Regions from separate parts of the Brevibacillus schisleri genome, predicted to be linked through region 1. Evidence: riboswitches for the same ligand, from Rfam matches in the RefSeq annotation. Region 1 holds a riboswitch; each other region holds the start of a gene.
The links. Region 1 has a riboswitch for cobalamin ahead of nrdI (class Ib ribonucleoside-diphosphate reductase assembly flavoprotein NrdI). Riboswitches for the same ligand answer to the same signal wherever they lie in the genome.

Region 1 (6,058 bases):
CCGTATCCAGTAAGGTGAGACCGCCCAATACTTTTTTATACGTATCCCGTTCAGTCGCACTGAGCTCCATCCAGGCCATCTTGTCATCTGACAACGGAATCTCATCATCCGTCCAGAACTGCATGATGTTTTGATTCCAAAACGTCATCGTAAAATCGTCGTCCGGCCTGTTCCAATTGACTGCTTTCATATGGCGTTCCTCTTCTCTTTTTGCTTGATGCTTTTCCTTTTATGAATCTCGTTCACTAAACTGCGCAGCTAATGCACTCTTCTACAGTCAAATGCTTCGTACGCGTATAGTAGAGCGACTTCAGACCTTTTTTCGCTGCGTAAATGTAATAGCGAGCTAGCTCTCTGGTTGAAATGTTGCTGTTCACGTGCAGCACAGTCGAAATTCCTTGGTCGATGTGCTCTTGAATTTCGGCAATCAGATCAATCACTTTGAATTGGTCGATGACATACGCCGATTTGTAGTAAAAATAGTTTTCCTGCGACAAGTATGGCATCGGGTAATACGTCGTAGAGTTGGCATACGTTCTCGTTTCGATATGCTCAACAATTGGCATCACACTAGAAGTCGCATTCTGAATGTAGGAAATGCTCTGTGTCGGTGCAATCGCCAAACGGTACGCATGATAAACGCCATGCTTTTGCACCTTTTGCTGTAGATCCGCCCAATCCGCTGGCGTCGGAATGTGCATTCCTTCAAAGAGAAGCTTAGCTTTTTCCGTCCGCGGGCTGTAATCGTTCGTCACGTACTTGTTAAAATAAGTGCCTTTTGCATATTCCGATTGTTCAAAGCCCAAGAAGGTCTTGCCTGTTACCTTGGCAATTTCCATACTTTTTTCCAAGGAGTAGAAGTTCATCATCATGAAGAACGTACGGGCGAAATCTTTCGCTTCTTCACTTTCGTAAGCGATTCTGTTCTTTGCCAGATAACCGTTCAGGTTCATTGCACCGAGACCTACGGAGTGCAGCTCGCGGTTTGCCTTTTGAACGCCTGGAGCGTTTTCTACGCGCGTCATGTCACTCACGGCTGTAATGGCTTCGATTCCTTCGTGGACGGATTCACGGATCATTTTGCGTTCCATCACGTTGACAATATTGAGCGATGCCAGATTGCAGCTAATATCGCGACGAATGATATCCATCTCGCCGTAATTGGTAATCGTCGAAGTCTCCTGTAGTTGGAAGATTTCCGTGCACAGGTTGGACATTTTTACCGAACCGAGATCTTTCAGTGCATGGTTGTTGTTCGCATTCGTTTTGTTCATGATGTACGGATAGCCCGATTCCATTTGGATCATCGCGATTTTGGTCAACATCTCGCGTGCGCTCATCACGGTCTTTTTCTTGATGCGATCGTTAGCAAAGAGCTCGTCGTACATCTCATCGAGGTCCATATCATCCAGATGCACACCGTATTCTTTGTACACGGAGTATGGAGCAAACACAGTCAGTGGCTTGTTTTCCTCAGCCAGCTTGTAGAACACGTTTGGTACGATCAGGCCGATGGACAACGTTTTGATGCGGGCTTTTTCATCCGCATTGATCTTTTTGCAATCGAGAAACTCGTTGATATCCCAGCCGAAGATGTTGTAGTACGCTGCACCTGAGCCTTTCCGTTGCCCCATTTGATCCGCGTAGGAAAACGCATCTTCCAACAGCTTGAGAACCGGCATGACACCTTTTGCCGCGCCCTCGACGCCTTTGATCGGCTCTCCTCGTCCGCGAAGCTTGGACAGGTTTACGGCTACACCGCCGCCAATTTTGGATAGCTGCATACAAGTTCCCAAAATAAAGTTGATGGAATTCAGTGAATCATCCATTTCGAGCAAGAAGCAGGAAACCATTTCTCCCCGGCGGCTTTTTCCTGCGTTCAGGAAAGTTGGTGTCGCTGGTTGCAAGCGTTGGTCCATCATGGATACTGTTAAACGCTTAGCGAGCTCAAAGTCACCTTGTCCAAGGGACAGTGCCACAACGGCCACCCTGTCTGGATACTGCTCCAAGTACATCGATTTATCGTTCGTTTTCAAAGCGTAATCTTTATAAAATTTGGAGATAGCCATATACGAAGCAAATTGAAAATCGGCGTCATAGGCCAAACGGAAAACTTCATCGACCTGCTCAACAGTGTATGTTTCATAGACGTTTTCATAGAAGTCATTCTCGATCAAATAGTCCATGCGTTCTTTCACACTGCCAAAAGTCATCGTGTTGGACTGCACTTCTTCCATGAAGACCGCAACCGCCTCCCGATCCTTTTCCAGTTGATAAAATCCGTCGTTGCCACGCTGCATCAGTTCGTTGTTCAATTCAATATGCCGCAATTGCTGCCACCCCACTCGTAAATTGTTCCACGTCACGGCCGGTACCGGACAGTTCGAATTTTGAAATCACCGGAACGCCATATTGGCTCGCGATCGTATCCGCGCTTTTGGCAAAGCTGGTTCCCCAGTTGCGGTTGCCGCTGGCAGATACCCCTCGCAGATGGACATGATTTCGCTTCAGGAACGTCGCCACCTTCTCCGGCACTTGTCCGAATCCCGTCGTGTATGTGATCAAAATGAATGGCTCGTCCAACACCATATCTTGATCAATTTCCACATGTGGCAAATTAATTTTGTTGACGAATCGTCGGACGTTTCCTGTTTTTGAATCATAAGCGATTAGCATGTCCCTCATCCTATCCTTGCTATTTTTACTCTGTATGTACGTTATTTAGCCAAAGTAAAAGCGCATCCGACGTTTACATGCCGAATGCGCGTGATGACTTCCATCTAGCAATTCGCCAATGCGAATTGAGCGCTCGAACACTTCCCTATCTCCCGTAGGGTAAACAGTGCAAGCGGTTAGGCAGGTCTCCTGGCTTTTGGATCATCGCTCCATTTTCACCTTCCCGATCCTTCATGATCAGTGGCCTTCTTTCGCAAATGGAACTCTCTCATTACAGTGGCGGGACCGCGTCGGATTCTCACCGACTTCCCTATTAAGTCTACCAAATCTGGCTGGTAAACACCTTACCGCATCAATATGTAGTTGGTAAAACTTACTTTACCTCAATATATCGTAGGAGTCAAGCTCAGTATGGGCTCTTTTCGAAAACTAACTATTCTCCTTTTTCGGCTATTTCCAATCTCTGGTTCTCGTTCATATAATAGATTTTGTGTGTGTTGGTTAGCCTTGGAGAGATTGGAGAGTCGCCCTCATGAAAAGCACCGACTATCAACCTGTCGTCATACCTCGTTCATACCGTAGAATCATGACTTATCAAGAGCGTGACTATCACATTTTCGTAAGTATACCTGCCGATCCCCCTCCGGAATCAGGCTTTCCCGTCATATATTTGCTAGATGGCAACTCTGTTTTTGCCACTATGACCGAAGCGATACGGATACAATCACGTGGCCCTGAACGAACTGGCGTGTATCCTGCTATCGTCGTCGGGATTGGCTATCCAACAGACGACCCATATCATCCTGCTCGTTTCTATGATTACACGTATGAAGTTCCCGCCTCAGAGCTTCCTGGCAGCCCAAAAGGAGCCGAGTGGCCACAGATGGGGGGAGCGGAGCAGTTCCTCACCTTTTTAGAGGAGGAGCTCAAGCCTAGCATCGAAAACGACTTCCCCATCGATCGGACGCAGCAAGCGATTTTGGGACATTCGCTAGGCGGCTTATTTGTCTTGCATGTGCTTCTGTCGAGACCACACGCGTTCCAGCGGTATATTGCCGGTAGTCCCTCTATCCACTGGAATGAGAGCGTGCTGCTTGCAAAGGAAAGTCAATTGCCGAGCCTGCTGACAGATGACCTCGACGTCCATGCACTCCTGACGATCGGCGAGTTGGAAAACGATGGGCGATTCTTGGTCAAAGAAAAATCACTGGCGATGATCGAACGATTGTCCTCCATGGGTAAGGGCCAAATCAAGGCTTCCTTTAACGAATTTGCCAACGAAAATCACTCGTCTGTTTTGCCAGTCTTCATTAGTCAAGGACTCAAATTCGCCACGAAAAAAACTGCCCGCTACTAGCAACGGGCAGTTTTTGTTTATCATGATTCGCTTACTGTAGAGATAACACTTTGGTGATTTGGGGCAGCTCTTCGATGGCAGATACAATCGTTGGTGTAATCTCTTCATCAGTCACAGAGATAAGCAGGGCATTCTTCCCTTTTTGCTCGCGGGATACATTCAACTTGGAAACATTGATTTGATACTCGGCCAGTTTTCGTGAGACATCATAAATCACGCCTGGATAATCGATATGGCGAACCAACAATCCGTGGGCCCCTGGAGGTATGCGACAAGCGCAGTAATTGATTTCACTGATGTACACTTCTCTCCAATCTTGCGCAAAGGTGTACTTGTTCGCTCCTACACGCAAAATCGCCAAATGATTCGCATATTCGCCAGAGCTGTGTTGGACAGGAATCTTTGTCCCGAGTCCTTCCACTAGCAATGTTGCGATTTCCTCTTTATTTTCATGAGCAAGAATACTTAATTGTGCACTCGCTAACTCTGGCTCGAGTCTTCGAATCAGTTCAGCCAGTTCACGCAATCCAGCATATTGGGTCATGTGATGCCTTCACTCTCCCAGTCAGGTTTATCCTTGTTTTTACGGCAGAATCCATGCTTCCGGCTCTTTCTTGATGGAGGATTCGTTATCAGCACGATACCAAGCCGTCAACGTTTGCCCATCTTTCGTATAGTAGATACGGTAGATGGTATTGCCTTTTCCGCCGTTGGTAAAAGGACTTTCCTCCAGCGGAACAGCTGTCACTCCACCCGCGTTTACAACCCCGCCGTTCTCCTTGATGACGTTTTGGATCGTCACCATATGCTCTTTACCCATGGAGGCCATCCCGAAATAAGAGATGATCGCCAAGAGAACTGCTCCCGCCAAAAATGAAACGATAATCACTTTTGATTTTTTCGTAGCATCCACCGAGTGCTTCCCCCGTCTATCTTAGTTCTCTTTATCGACTAAGCGTACCTTATCAATCGTACCCCCACCCAAGCACACTTCCCCATCGTAGAAGACGACAGCCTGACCAGGTGTCACTGCTTTTTGCGGCTGATCAAATACAACTTCCACGTTGCCATCCTCCAGCAGGTGAACGGTTACTCCCTGATCTGGCTGGCGATAACGGAATTTGGCTGTACAAGTAAACGTTTCGGATGGTTTCTTATCACTCACCCAGCTCACGTTGGTCGCCAAGAGACTCTTCGAGTACAGACGGATATGATCAGAGCCTTCGCCAACGATCAGGGCATTCCGTTCCAGATCCTTGTCTACAACAAACCAAGGCTGTCCGCTTGTACCATGACCTCCGCCAATCCCTAATCCTTGTCGTTGACCCAATGTATAGTACATCAGTCCGTCGTGCGTACCGATGACTGCTCCATCTACGGTCTCGATATTTCCTGGTTTGGCTGGCAAATAGTTTTGCAGGAACTCGCGGAAGTTGCGCTCCCCAATAAAGCAGATCCCTGTACTGTCCTTCTTTTTCGCTGTATAGAGTCCCGCTTTTTCCGCGATCTCCCTTACTTGCGGCTTCGGGAGATGACCAATCGGGAACATCGTTTTGGAAAGCTGTTCTTGGCCCAATACATTCAAGAAGTAAGTCTGGTCCTTGTTGTTGTCAACGCCGCGAATCAGCTTGTACTCGCCATCGATGTACTTGACCTGCGCGTAATGGCCGGTAGCAATATAATCCGCCCCCAGATCCATCACCTTGGCGAGAAGCTCACCGAACTTGATTTCACGGTTGCACATGACATCCGGATTCGGTGTACGTCCCCGTTTATATTCATCCAAAAAATACTGGAATACCTTGTCCATGTATTCTTTTTCAAAGTTTACCGTGTAATATGGAATGCCGATCTGTTCACAGACGCGCCGGACATCCTGGAAGTCTTCTTCCGCCGTGCAGTGGCCGAATTCATCGGTATCATCCCAGTTTTTCATGAAGATGCCGATGACGTCATATCCCTGTTGCTTAAGCAGGTAAGCCGTCACGGAGGAGTCGACTCCGCCGGACATGCCGACAACGACGC
Region 2 (6,058 bases), 780 kb from region 1:
TCCAAAATTGATGATAAAGTGTAAATATTCCCTCAATAAAATGGTTTTTGAAAAGGAGGAGCATTTACATGCAATCATCACAGCCAATTTACTTAGGGGAGCGCATCCATTTAATAGACGGTTTCGATATGGGCTGGGCGGAACGCACGGGGACATATGTCATCGCTGAAGAAGAACTGACTTTGGTCGAAACAGGGCCAAGCCCCTCCGTCCCATACATCAAGACCGGCCTCGCCAAGCTCGGTTTTACCCCGGAACAAGTAAAATACATCATCGTGACGCACATTCATTTGGATCATGCGGGAGGAGTGGGACTTTTTCTAAAGGATTGCCCAAACGCAAAGATCGTCGTCCATCCAAAGGGTGCACGTCACCTCGTTGATCCAAGCCGACTGATCGCAGGGGCGAGAGCGGTGTACCATGATGATTTTGATCGATTGTTTGATCCGATTGAGGCTGTTCCCGAAGAGCGAATTTTGATTCGTGGAGACGGAGATACACTAAAGATCGGGGCGAATTGCATGTTGGAGTTTCTGGATTCGCCAGGTCATGCCAATCATCATTTCAGCATCTACGATCCCGTTAGCCGCGGCATGTTCACAGGTGATACGGCAGGTGTACTTTATCCGCAGCTTAAAAAGGACGGTATACACCTCGTGCTGCCATCTACTTCTCCGAATCAGTTTGACCCAGATGCCATGTTAGCGTCTCTACGTCGATTTGAAGCGCGCAAGCTGAATTGCATTTACTTTGGTCATTTTGGGATGTCTGAACAGGTAGACGATGTGTACCGCCAAATACGTGAGTGGCTCCCTGTGTTTGTGGCGGAAGGAGAATCAACACTTGCTGCTGGACAAACATATGCTGACCTGTCTCGTAAGTTATTGGAACGAGTCTCGGAGCATCTACAGTCACAAGGCATCAATGATGACCACGAAGTTTTCGGAGTACTCAAGCTCGATTTACAGGTGTGCGCCATGGGCATTCTGGATTATTTGCACAAACGAGGGTAAAAGCTTTGCCAAAAGCATTCCATTTGCCTGAACCCTTTGTTCAGGCGCTTTCATTTTTAGCAGACAAGAAAGTAATAGCTTACGTGTTTGTCATTCTTTTTTCACCCAAGGAATGCTATGATGTAGGATGAGTCATGGACTGTGACAATTTCAAACGTAACAGCAAATAGGTGCCTCGTCTTTTCTCAAAAAGATCGGGTGAAAAGGGAAGTCGGTGAAAATCCGACGCGGTCCCGCCACTGTAAATCGGCTCGTTACTCAGCCGTAAGCCAGGAGACCTGCCTGTTTGTTTTCGTGCCTGTTGCCTTCGCGGAAAGGATCGGCCTATTTCAGGAAGCAGTCCTGTCTGTTTGCCCTGAGGTACCGACCCTTTGATTTCCGAATGGAAGCAAGGGTCGCTTTTTTTATTGGAAGGTACAGTCAATCAGACACGCAGAAAGGAAGTTCTACATATGAAACGTTCATTGCGATTCATGATCCCACTACTAGTTGCGGCGAGCCTCGCAGGTTGTGCGGGTAACGATAACAGCCAGCCAGCACCTGGTGGACAAACAAGTGCACCGCAGACAGCACCGCAAGAGAATACAGCCGAGCAGCCTGCAAAACAAACTACGTATCCGTTGACAGTCAAGGATGCGACAGGAAAAGAAGTAACCTTTGCAAAAGCTCCTGAGCGAATCGTCTCCACATCACCTGCCGAGACAGAGATTTTGTTCGCATTAGGCTTGGAAAATCGGATTGTAGCTGTCTCGGACTATGATGATTATCCAGAAGCGGCGAAGGCAAAACCGAAAATTGGCGGCGTCGTCAAACCGAATGAAGAAGCGATTCTCGCTCAAACGCCAGATATGGTCGTCGGTGGGATTTCGATGGAGAAGCCAGTGGCTGACAAGCTCAAATCACTCGGGATGCCCGTCTACATTACCCATCCGACAAAGATGGATGACATCCTAAACAATGTGTTAGCGATGGGAGTGATCACTAACAAACAAGAACAAGCCGAAAAAGTCGTCGCGCAAATGAAGAAGGATATCGCGTACGTTCAAGATGCAGTGAAACATGTAAAACCGGAAGAGAAGAAAAAGGTATACCTTGAATTTTCCCCAGGCTGGACAGTCGGAAAAGGTGAATTCATGGACGAACTCATCACACTGGCTGGAGCGACAAACATTGCTTCTGACACACAGGGCTGGAATCCGATCAGTGAAGAAAAGATTTTGCAAAACGATCCAGACGTCATTTTGTATGCGAGCGGAATTACCGATGAAAAGACTGGCGTCAAGCTGGAGGATATGATCGCCAAGCGTAATGGCTGGGATAAAATGAAGGCGATTCGTGAAAAACAAATCTTTGGCATGGACCAAAATATTTTGTCCCGTCCCGGTCCGCGTATTACACAAGGCTTGATCGAAGTAGCGAAGGCGATTTACCCAGACTTGGTGAAATAAAATGAAGAAACGATTGTTCATATGGGGAGGAGTCAGCTTTCTCGTCCTTCTGGCATCAATAGTCATCAGCATCTCGATGGGGGCGGCACATCTCCCCATTTCGCAAGTATGGCTCATCCTGCTCCATCAAATCTCGGGCTTGTCTGAGTGGATCACCGTAACGTGGCCGGAGTCATCTGAGCAAATTGTCATGAAGGTTCGTTTTCCACGCGTTGTATTGGCTGTTTTGATTGGCGCCTGCTTGTCTCTTGCGGGAGCGGGTTTTCAGGGAGTTTTGCGAAATCCTCTCGCAGATCCGTTTACGATGGGCGTGGCATCAGGTTCTGCTGTCGGAGCAGCCTTTTTGATCCTGTTTGGCTTGCAAATCAGCTTTTTGGGTGCATGGAGCACGCCTGTTGTCGCTTTTCTTACAGGACTGCTCAGTTTATGGATCGTACTCGGACTCGCGAACACGCAAGGAAAGCTGCAAACGGAGACCCTGATTTTGTCTGGTGTTGTGGTGCAGGCTTTTCTCGGCTCACTCGTTTCCTTTATGGTGTCGCTATCCGACCAGACGGTGAATGAGATCGTGTTCTGGCTGATGGGCAGCCTGTCATTTCGGGGCTGGGCCTTCACGTATGTCTTGATTCCGTACTTGGTCATAGGCGGAATGGTGCTGGTAAGCTATGCACGTTCCTTGAACCTATTTGCGTTAGGCGAGCGGCAGGCTGCGCATCTCGGCGTCCATGTAGATCGAACGAAGCTGGTGGTTTTGGTCGTCTCGACTCTTCTGACGGCAGCGGCGGTTTCTATCGCGGGAATTATCGGGTTCGTTGGCCTAGTGGTACCGCACCTCGTCCGTATGCTTGTCGGTCCTGACCATCGAATTTTACTGCCAATGGCTGCGATCTGCGGTGGTATTTATGTGCTGTGGGCCGATACTCTCGCCAGAATGCTGCTAAGTCCAACGGAAATCCCGCTCGGTGTCGTGACAGCATTTCTGGGTGCACCGTTTTTCGCGTATTTATTAAAGCAAAATAAACGCTTTAGGAAGAGGTAACGTATGCAATGATCAATGTGCACAGCTTGCAAAAATCGTATCAGGATACGCCAGTTTTGCACGGAATCGATTTTTGCGTGGACAAGGGAGAATTTTTTGGCATTATCGGACCAAATGGAAGCGGTAAATCCACCTTGCTGAAAATGATTTCAGGGGTCATTAAGGCAGATGCAGGAGACATTTTGCTTCAGGAGAAAAAGCTTCATTCCTATCCACGTAAAGAGCTTGCCAAAATACTGGCTGTATTGGAGCAAGAGGGGCTGCCGCCAGTGGGCTTTCGCGTTCGAGAGGTGTTGGAGATGGGGCGCTTTCCTTACCAAAATTGGCTGGGGGAAGAGAAGCAGGATGTAGCATCGCTCATTGATGAAATCGTACAAATGCTCGGCCTTGAACATTTGGAGGAGCGCACACTGGATCAGTTGAGTGGTGGGGAAAAGCAGCGCGTAGCTTTGGGGAAGGCATTGATCCAGAGACCTCAGGTGCTGTTGCTTGATGAACCCACGACTTACCTCGATATCGGGTACCAGATTCAGCTTATGGACATCGTGCGAAAATGGCAAAAGACGACCCGGGTGACGGTCATTGCTGTGCTGCACGATCTGAATCTGGCCTCCCTCTACTGCGATCGTATTTTGATGCTGCATAAAGGAAAGCAGATAAGCGTCGGCACACCAAAAGACATTTTGCAAAGTGACAGAATAGAGGCTGTATACGGAACCAGACCGATTGTCATGGAGCATCCTGTTCATCGTTTGCCGCAAATTATTTTGCAATCGCAAGTGTAAGGAGACAAAAGCATGATCGTACTGATAACAGGTGGAGCACGCAGCGGAAAAAGCACGTTTGCCGAAAAATACGCGGCTCATTTGGGCTCCTCGGGTGTTTACATCGCGACCGCACCAATCACTGATGAGGAAATGGAAGAGCGGATCTTGCAACATCGCGACCGCCGCTTGCAGTCCATCTTTCCTTGGCAAACGATTGAGGAGCCGTATGCATTGACAGAATGGCTGACGAAGCTCGAAGCACAAAAGGACATACAAGAACAGCAGACAGTGATTTTGATTGATTGCTTGATCCTTTGGCTTTCCAATTGGCTTTTGCATGATGGGGAGGAGCAGTCGTTTGAGGGTGTGCTCCAACAGGTGGATGTGCTGGTAAACAAGATAAAAGACTACCCGGGGACCGTTTTGCTGGTGACAAATGAAGTTGGCGACGGACTCGTCCCGCAACATCCATTAGGCCGAACGTTCCGAGACCTAGCGGGGCTGATGAATCAGCGCGTGGCAGCTGTTGCTGATCAAGTTTTTCTTGTCACAGCAGGGATTCCGGTGGAACTAAAAGGACAAGCTTTCCGATTTTAACGTGGTGAAAAGACGGTTTCGAGTCGTCTTTTCACCTTTTTTATGATATAATACAAGAAAAGCCATGGAAGGGATCAGGATACCATGCGTCCCCATAGGACGATCTGGAAACGTTTTGACCTCTCCTACATCTAGCTTCGTAGTAGTCGCTCGTCACTGAAGACGACTAATCTACTACGAAAGCGAGGCCCTTTGTATGAGTAGCGACTTATACTTGCGATGTTCCTCGGTAGTCGGTTGGTCGTCTGTGCCTAAACCGACAAAAATGCGAGGAAACCATGATGAGGAGAGCGCTGCAGTTATCTAAGCGTTATAGTATGATTTTGTTTGGAGCTTGTTTACTTGCTTTTGCGTATTATCACATTAACTTTCAGAACCATTTGTCTGAAGGCGGGTTTGTTGGCTTGGGGTTACTGGCGAAATACGCCTTTGACTTGTCGCCAGCGATGGTGATGCTTTTGCTGGATATTCCACTGTTTTTGGTTGCCTGGTTAGTAAGAGGTCGCCAGTTCATCTGGGACACCATTTTTGCATCACTTGCTTTTACCGTGTTTTACGATTTGTTTGAACGATTTTCACCGATTGTCATGGATATGAGCAGAATGATGCCGCTGGCGTCTGTCTTGGCCGGTGTATTGACCGGGCTAGGTACCGGATTGGTTCTGCGCTATGGAGCTGCGACAGGTGGAGACGATATTTTCTCCCTGTTGATCAGTAAGTACACGGGATTGTCCATTGGTACGGTCTTTCTTTTACTGGACGTTATTGTGCTTTGCATGTCGTTCTGGTTCGTGCCGATGAAAGAGATGATGTATACCATTTTAGCCGTTGTCATTTCCAGTCAAGTCATTACCTGGACCGTCAATCATGGTACAGGAGTGGAGGTCATGGAAAAGGAGCACGGGCATGGAAGCGTCTCGATGACCCACCGGTAATGAGTAGATATTCAGTTGAAAAACATGCCTATACAAAAGCAAGCAAAAGGCCAAGTCGGTTTTCATGTCGACTTGGTCTTTTGAGCGTTTATGACCGTTTTTGTACATAATATCCTGCTTTCCTAGTGGATACTAACCAACACAGATACTATCGATGGAAAGGACCTGCCATGAGCGATCCGTTTTTTAGCAACTATAAAGCATTCGTCGTCATACCGGCGGATGAGAAGCAAATGGGACCGGAGCCTTTTAGCCCGAA
Region 3 (6,058 bases), 1.4 Mb from region 1:
AGGTATTTTAAGCTGGTGGGATCTGTTTTGGAGGCGTGCGCCGTCCATTTTTCCTGCATTTCTGGGCTATTGACATGTGAGGAGGCAATGGAACGGGCAAGAAGAGGGACTCCGTGAAGCATCGACAATGCCTGCGCCATCCAAAATCGTCCATGCAAATACAGGTCATTCACTTCGGAAAAACCGCTCACGAGTATACCGCCTCGTGCATGATCAGGATAGCGAAGACAATATTCAAGGGCGATAGAAGCACCTTGGGAGTACCCCAAAATAAAGGGACGCTCTATGCCGAGTGATGGGATCAGCTTATGGAGTCGTTCTGCCAATTCCCCAATAGAATAGGGCTTCTCCATGGGCGAACTGTCACCATGTCCGGGCAAATCAGGGACAATGAGCTGAAAAGTATCTGCGAGTGCTTGCTGATAAACAAAATTGATAGAGCCGATGCATGGCGCATGGATACACAATAACGGCTGGCCTTTCCCCGATATGTGAAAAGCAAACTGCTTGCCATCCTGATGGACGAGTATTTGTTCCATTTTTGTTTTCACCCCACCCTTAGGTTGTCCGATCCGAAGTAGATTTTGCAATTGAACTCTTCTTTTTTTGATGGGGAAGTGGTATTCTCGCAATAGAATAATTGGTGAAAGCAGGGTGAAGAAGTTGTTTCAAGAGCGCATTTCGAAGCTCCACACGTTTTTGACAGAGCAAGAGCTGAACGCGGTGTTGATTACCTCTCCCAAGCACGTCTACTATTTGACCGGATTTTTTACTGACCCACATGAACGTTTTATGGGTCTTGTTATTCCTGCTGAAGGAAAGCCTTCCTTAATTGTACCTGCTCTTGATCGTGAGGCAGCAGCAGAGGCTTCGTTCGTTCAAGATATCCATACACATACGGATATCCAAAACCCGTATGAAATCCTCAAGCAAGTGTTACCAGCGAACTTGGCGAAGCTTGGAATTGAAAAAAGTCATATGACTGTCGAGCGCTATGAAGCACTTGGACAAGTTGTTCTGGCGTCGAGCTATGTAGACGTGGAAGAGCCACTCCGTGAAATGCGTTTGATCAAATCTGCGGACGAAGTGGATCGTCTGAAGCACGCTGTTCAGTTGGTCGAGGATTCCTTGCGGGAGACCCTGAAAAAAGTCAAGACAGGCATGACCGAGACAGAAATCGTAGCTGAGCTGGAATTCCAGATGAAGCGCTGGGGTGCAGAAGGTCCATCCTTTACGTCCATGGTATTGGCAGGGGAGAAGTCCGCTTTGCCACATGGGAAGCCAGGAACGCGCCAGGTGCTAGAAGGCGACTTGCTTTTGTTTGATATCGGGGTAGCTGCGAACGGATATGTATCCGATATTACGCGTACCTTTGCTGTAGGCGAGATCAGCGCCCAGCTACAAGAAATTTACGAGACAGTATTGGCTGCTAACGAAGCGGCAATTGCTGAGATTCGTCCGGGTGTGACCTTTGCGCATTTGGATAAAACCGCTCGCGATGTTATCACCGCAAAAGGCTACGGAGAATACTTCATGCACCGCCTTGGGCATGGACTAGGGATGGATGTACACGAATATCCGTCTGTTCACAGCCAGAACCAAGAAGTGCTTCGTCCAGGAATGGTCTTTACCATCGAGCCGGGCATCTATTTGCCAGGAGTAGGTGGCGTGCGGATTGAAGACGATGTATTGGTTACGGAAACGGGCGTTGAAATACTCACGCAGTTCCCGAAAAAACTGACTTCTATTAACGGATGAATAAGTTGGAAAAATTGAATACGTATCGAATGGTGCTGGATGGCATATGCCGTCAGCTTAAAAGGGAAGTCCGGTGAAAAACCGGCGCGGTCCCGCCACTGTAACGAGGAGCGCCTAGCGAATAGCCACTGTTTTTTGCGAGACAAAAAATGGGAAGGTAGCTGGGTGTGTTGATCCGTAAGCCAGGAGACCTGCCATGCGATCATTTACAATCGACCCACGAGGATGGGGCAGATGTGGAAACAGTCTATGAAAGGGCGCCTTTGCGCCTATTATGGCTATATCTACGTTTGTCATGCACCTCCCGATTGAAATGGGGGGTGCTTTTTTTGTGGAAGCAATTGGTTTACTACAACATTTATAAAAGAAAAAGGGGATTACAGATGTTTCATACAATCAAAACACATACAGTAATGAAAGGACTAGCTTTCGGTATCATGACAGCTGCCATGCTTTTGGTTTCGGCATGCGGCTCCACTACGACAACGCAGGCTCCAGCCAAAACAGAACAAACCGCTGCTCCAGCAGCAGAGAGCAAGCCTGTAACACTCACCAATAATGGCATCGAAATGACCTATCCAACAGCACCTGAACGTGCCGTGACATTGAACCAACACGTCACCGAAATCATGTTGGCGTTGGGCCTGGCTGATAAAATGGTCGGAACCGCTTACCTGGACGATGAAATCCTTCCAGCGTTAAAAGCAGATTATGACAAGATTCCGGTCCTGTCTGACAAGTATCCTACGAAAGAAGTGCTGTTGGCAGCGAACCCAGACTTCGTGTACGCCGGATGGAAAAGCGGTTTCGGCGAAAAGGGCGTAGGAACGATGCAGGATTTGGAAAAGGTCGGCATCAAATCGTATCTGCAAGAATCGTCTAACAAGCCTGGTCCAACGATCGACGATGTGTTCGCGGATATTACGAACATCGGACGCATTTTCCGTGTGGAGGACAAAGCCAATGATTTGATCCATAAAATGAAGAGTGAAATGGATCAAACGATTAGCAAAATTGGCAAGGTGGACGAGCCACTTAAAGTATTCGTGTACGACAACGGGGAAGATAAGCCATTCACAGCAGCCAACAACTACATGACGTCCTTAATCAAAACGGCTGGCGGCAAGAACATTTTTGACGATATTCAAAAGGGTTGGGCAGAGGTCAATTGGGAGCAAGTAGTGAGTCGCAATCCAGACGTGATTATTATCGTAGACTACGGGGATAGAACTGTTGAGCAAAAGCGTAATTTCCTTTTGACCAAAAAAGAACTGGCGGATATCCCGGCGATTAAAAATCAACGACTGGTTGTATTGCCATTGTCTGCGGCTTCTGAAGGCGTTCGAGCACCGATTGCGCTGAAAATTTTGGCGGAAGGACTCTACCCGGATAAATTCAAATAGAGTACGCCCCTTTTAAGGGAGGGAATAGCACTGCAACAGATCAAGTTACCTTCTATCATCATTACTTTATTGGTCGGACTCTTCCTCTCGATTACGTTCGCAGTTACGCTCGGATCGGTGGAGATTAAACCGACTACGGTATGGAAAATTGCCTTATCAAAAATTCCGATGTTGACCCAATGGATTGAGGTGGACTGGTCCCAAGGGGAGCAAACAATTATTTGGGATATTCGCTTTCCGCGTGTACTCTTGGGGGCGATCGTCGGCGCAGGTCTGTCTGTCGTGGGAGTAGCGATCCAATCGTTGGTTCGCAACTCCCTGGCTGACCCGTATGTGTTAGGCGTATCTTCAGGTGCTTCCGTTGGAGCTACTTCCGTAATTATTTTCGGAGCATTCAGCATGTACGGGCAATATGCGTTAACCTTTGGCGCTTTTACAGGCTCTCTCGTGTCCATCATTCTCATTTTTACGCTATCTCGTATTGGAGGACAAAACTCGACGGTACGCCTGCTCATGGCTGGAATTGCGATATCTGCGATCTTGTCGGCCATTACCAGTCTCCTTGTGTTTTCAGCACCGAATGAGCATGGAATTGGAACGGTCCTGTTTTGGTTGAGTGGCAGTCTGGCTGGCGGCAAATGGGAGTACCTGACGATCCCTACATTGATTGTTGTCATCTGTCTCATCGTCTTAATGGCCCAATACCGCTCGCTCAATGCGATGCTGATGGGCGAGGAGTCAGCGGGAACACTGGGGGTTAATACGGTACAATTCCGCAAGCTTCTCCTGGTGATCACGGCACTACTCACGGGGGTGATCGTGTCCATCGCGGGATCAATCGGTTTTGTCGGATTAATGATGCCCCATATTGTCCGTGTGATGGTCGGATCAGATCACAGACGTGTCCTGCCTGTCAGCGCTTTGTTTGGCGCGATATTTCTCATCTGGGTTGATGTAGTCGCCAGGCTTGCATTTGCACCGGAGGAGCTGCCGATCGGTATTTTGACAGCGCTATGTGGTGGTCCATTCTTTATCTGGTTGATGTTGCGGAGTTCTTATTCCTTTGGAGGTAGCGGACGATGAATTTGCAGGTTGAGAATATATCGGTCGAACTGGAGAAAAAGGGAATCCTGCGCAACGTCAGTCTGGAGGTGCGCTCTGGAGAGTTTGTGGGACTGATCGGGCCGAATGGCAGTGGGAAGTCCACATTGCTAAAAAGTATTTATCGGGTACTGAAGCCGCGTTCGGGATGGATCTCACTGGATGGCGACGACGTATACAAGTTAACCTCGCGTCAAAACGCTCAGCGAATGGCAGCAGTACGGCAGGAGTCCTCTGTTGAATTTGATTTTTCGGTAACCGAAATCGTGAATATGGGACGTGCTCCGCATAAACGACTATTTCAGTCTGATAACGCAGAAGACCTTCAGATTTGTGAAGAAGCACTACAGCGGGTAGGGATGCAAACATATGCCGATCGCAGCTTTTTCAGTTTATCGGGTGGAGAGAAGCAGCGGGTGTTAATTGCCAGAGCTTTGGTGCAGCAAGCCCAGTTCCTTGTCCTTGACGAACCGACGAACCATTTGGATGTTCGATACCAGTTGCAGGTGATGGATCTGGTCAAAAATCTTGGGATTACAGTGTTGTCCTCGTTGCATGATCTCAATATTGCAGCGATGTACTGTGATCGTCTGTACGTGATCTGTGACGGGGAAATCGTTACATCAGGGACGCCAGAGGAGGTCTTGACACCCACTCTGATCCGGGATGTTTTCGGAGTAGAGACAGAAGTGACGACCCATCCTATTACTGGAAAAAAGCATGTATATTTCTACTCGGAAGCGATCCGTGTGAAGCCATCTATCCAGAAGGTAATAAGTGGAGTCAACTGACGGGGGACAAGTTGAGTTTCTTTGATTTTCATAAGAGGGGATGCCTAGTCGGGGCTGTTGACAAATTGCCGTAGAGATAGGGGTTTCTGGGAATCGTGTAGAAATCATTTCTATACGGTTCTTTTTATTTTGGAGGGCTATCTCATGATGGGAATCGATGGAGACAAACAGCACCAGTTTATGTTCTTAAATTTGGATGATCTTGTACCCGAGAATCATTTTTTACGTGTTGTTCGTAATAAGATTGATTTTTCTTTTATCTATGAGAAAGTGCAACACTTATACTCGCCTGTAGGTCGTCGCTCAGTTGATCCAGTTTTGTTAATGAAAATGATCCTTATCGGGTATCTTTATGGCATCCCTTCCGAAAGGAAGTTGGAACAAGAAATCCAAGTGAATTTGGCCTATCGATGGTTTTTAGGATTGGACTTAACTGACACTGTTCCCGATCATTCCACACTGAGCCAGAACCGCCGTCGTAGATTTAAAGAAAGTCATATTTTTCAGGAGATCTTCGATCACATCGTCTCGGAATGTATTCGAACTGGTTTAGTTACTGGGGAAATAATTGTTGTTGATTCTACTCACATCAAAGCGAATGCATCGATTAATAGGTCAGAAAAAGTTTTAGTGGAGAAAAAGCCTACTGAGTACCTTGAAGAGCTAGAAAAGGAAGCACGGAGAATTAAAAAAGACAGAGATAACGATCCCACTAGGAAAAAACGAGGAAGAAAACCTAAAACCTCTCCTCCTGAGAAGGAAGTAAAACAGAGCACAACAGACCCGGAGTCAGGTTTATTGAACCGTCCTAATAAACCCAAGGGATTTCACTATTTAGCGCATACCAGTGTGGACGTTAAGCATGGAATCATAACTGATATACACGTTACGGCTGCTAATGTGAATGACCACGAACCATTTATAAAGCGATTACAGATACAAAAAGAGAAATTTGGTTTACATATTGGCAAAGTAGGCGCAGATAAAGGGTATGATCGCTCTGGA

Region 2: another riboswitch for cobalamin. It lies ahead of ACUUHJ_RS20685 (ABC transporter substrate-binding protein); the one in region 1 lies ahead of nrdI (class Ib ribonucleoside-diphosphate reductase assembly flavoprotein NrdI).
Region 3: another riboswitch for cobalamin. It lies ahead of ACUUHJ_RS11095 (ABC transporter substrate-binding protein); the one in region 1 lies ahead of nrdI (class Ib ribonucleoside-diphosphate reductase assembly flavoprotein NrdI).

Annotation. Positions count from the first base shown of each region.
Region 1 is NZ_JBVNDM010000001.1:3,591,606-3,597,663, forward strand. It holds gene nrdF (class 1b ribonucleoside-diphosphate reductase subunit beta) at 1-190, opposite strand, end outside; gene nrdE (class 1b ribonucleoside-diphosphate reductase subunit alpha) at 246-2,330, opposite strand; gene nrdI (class Ib ribonucleoside-diphosphate reductase assembly flavoprotein NrdI) at 2,317-2,676, opposite strand; cobalamin riboswitch at 2,839-3,038, opposite strand; gene ACUUHJ_RS16790 (alpha/beta hydrolase) at 3,209-4,033, shown strand; gene ACUUHJ_RS16795 (ACT domain-containing protein) at 4,065-4,577, opposite strand; gene ACUUHJ_RS16800 (hypothetical protein) at 4,617-4,946, opposite strand; gene mnmA (tRNA 2-thiouridine(34) synthase MnmA) at 4,968-6,058, opposite strand, start outside.
Region 2 is NZ_JBVNDM010000001.1:4,369,451-4,375,508, reverse strand. It holds gene ACUUHJ_RS20690 (MBL fold metallo-hydrolase) at 69-1,013, shown strand; cobalamin riboswitch at 1,165-1,313, shown strand; gene ACUUHJ_RS20685 (ABC transporter substrate-binding protein) at 1,466-2,461, shown strand; gene ACUUHJ_RS20680 (FecCD family ABC transporter permease) at 2,463-3,500, shown strand; gene ACUUHJ_RS20675 (ABC transporter ATP-binding protein) at 3,509-4,285, shown strand; gene cobU (bifunctional adenosylcobinamide kinase/adenosylcobinamide-phosphate guanylyltransferase) at 4,298-4,864, shown strand; gene ACUUHJ_RS20665 (YitT family protein) at 5,143-5,799, shown strand; gene ACUUHJ_RS20660 (hypothetical protein) at 5,970-6,058, shown strand, end outside.
Region 3 is NZ_JBVNDM010000001.1:2,230,629-2,236,686, forward strand. It holds gene ACUUHJ_RS11085 (alpha/beta fold hydrolase) at 1-539, opposite strand, end outside; gene ACUUHJ_RS11090 (M24 family metallopeptidase) at 664-1,758, shown strand; cobalamin riboswitch at 1,772-1,971, shown strand; gene ACUUHJ_RS11095 (ABC transporter substrate-binding protein) at 2,142-3,161, shown strand; gene ACUUHJ_RS11100 (FecCD family ABC transporter permease) at 3,186-4,244, shown strand; gene ACUUHJ_RS11105 (heme ABC transporter ATP-binding protein) at 4,241-5,053, shown strand; gene ACUUHJ_RS11110 (IS1182 family transposase) at 5,198-6,058, shown strand, end outside.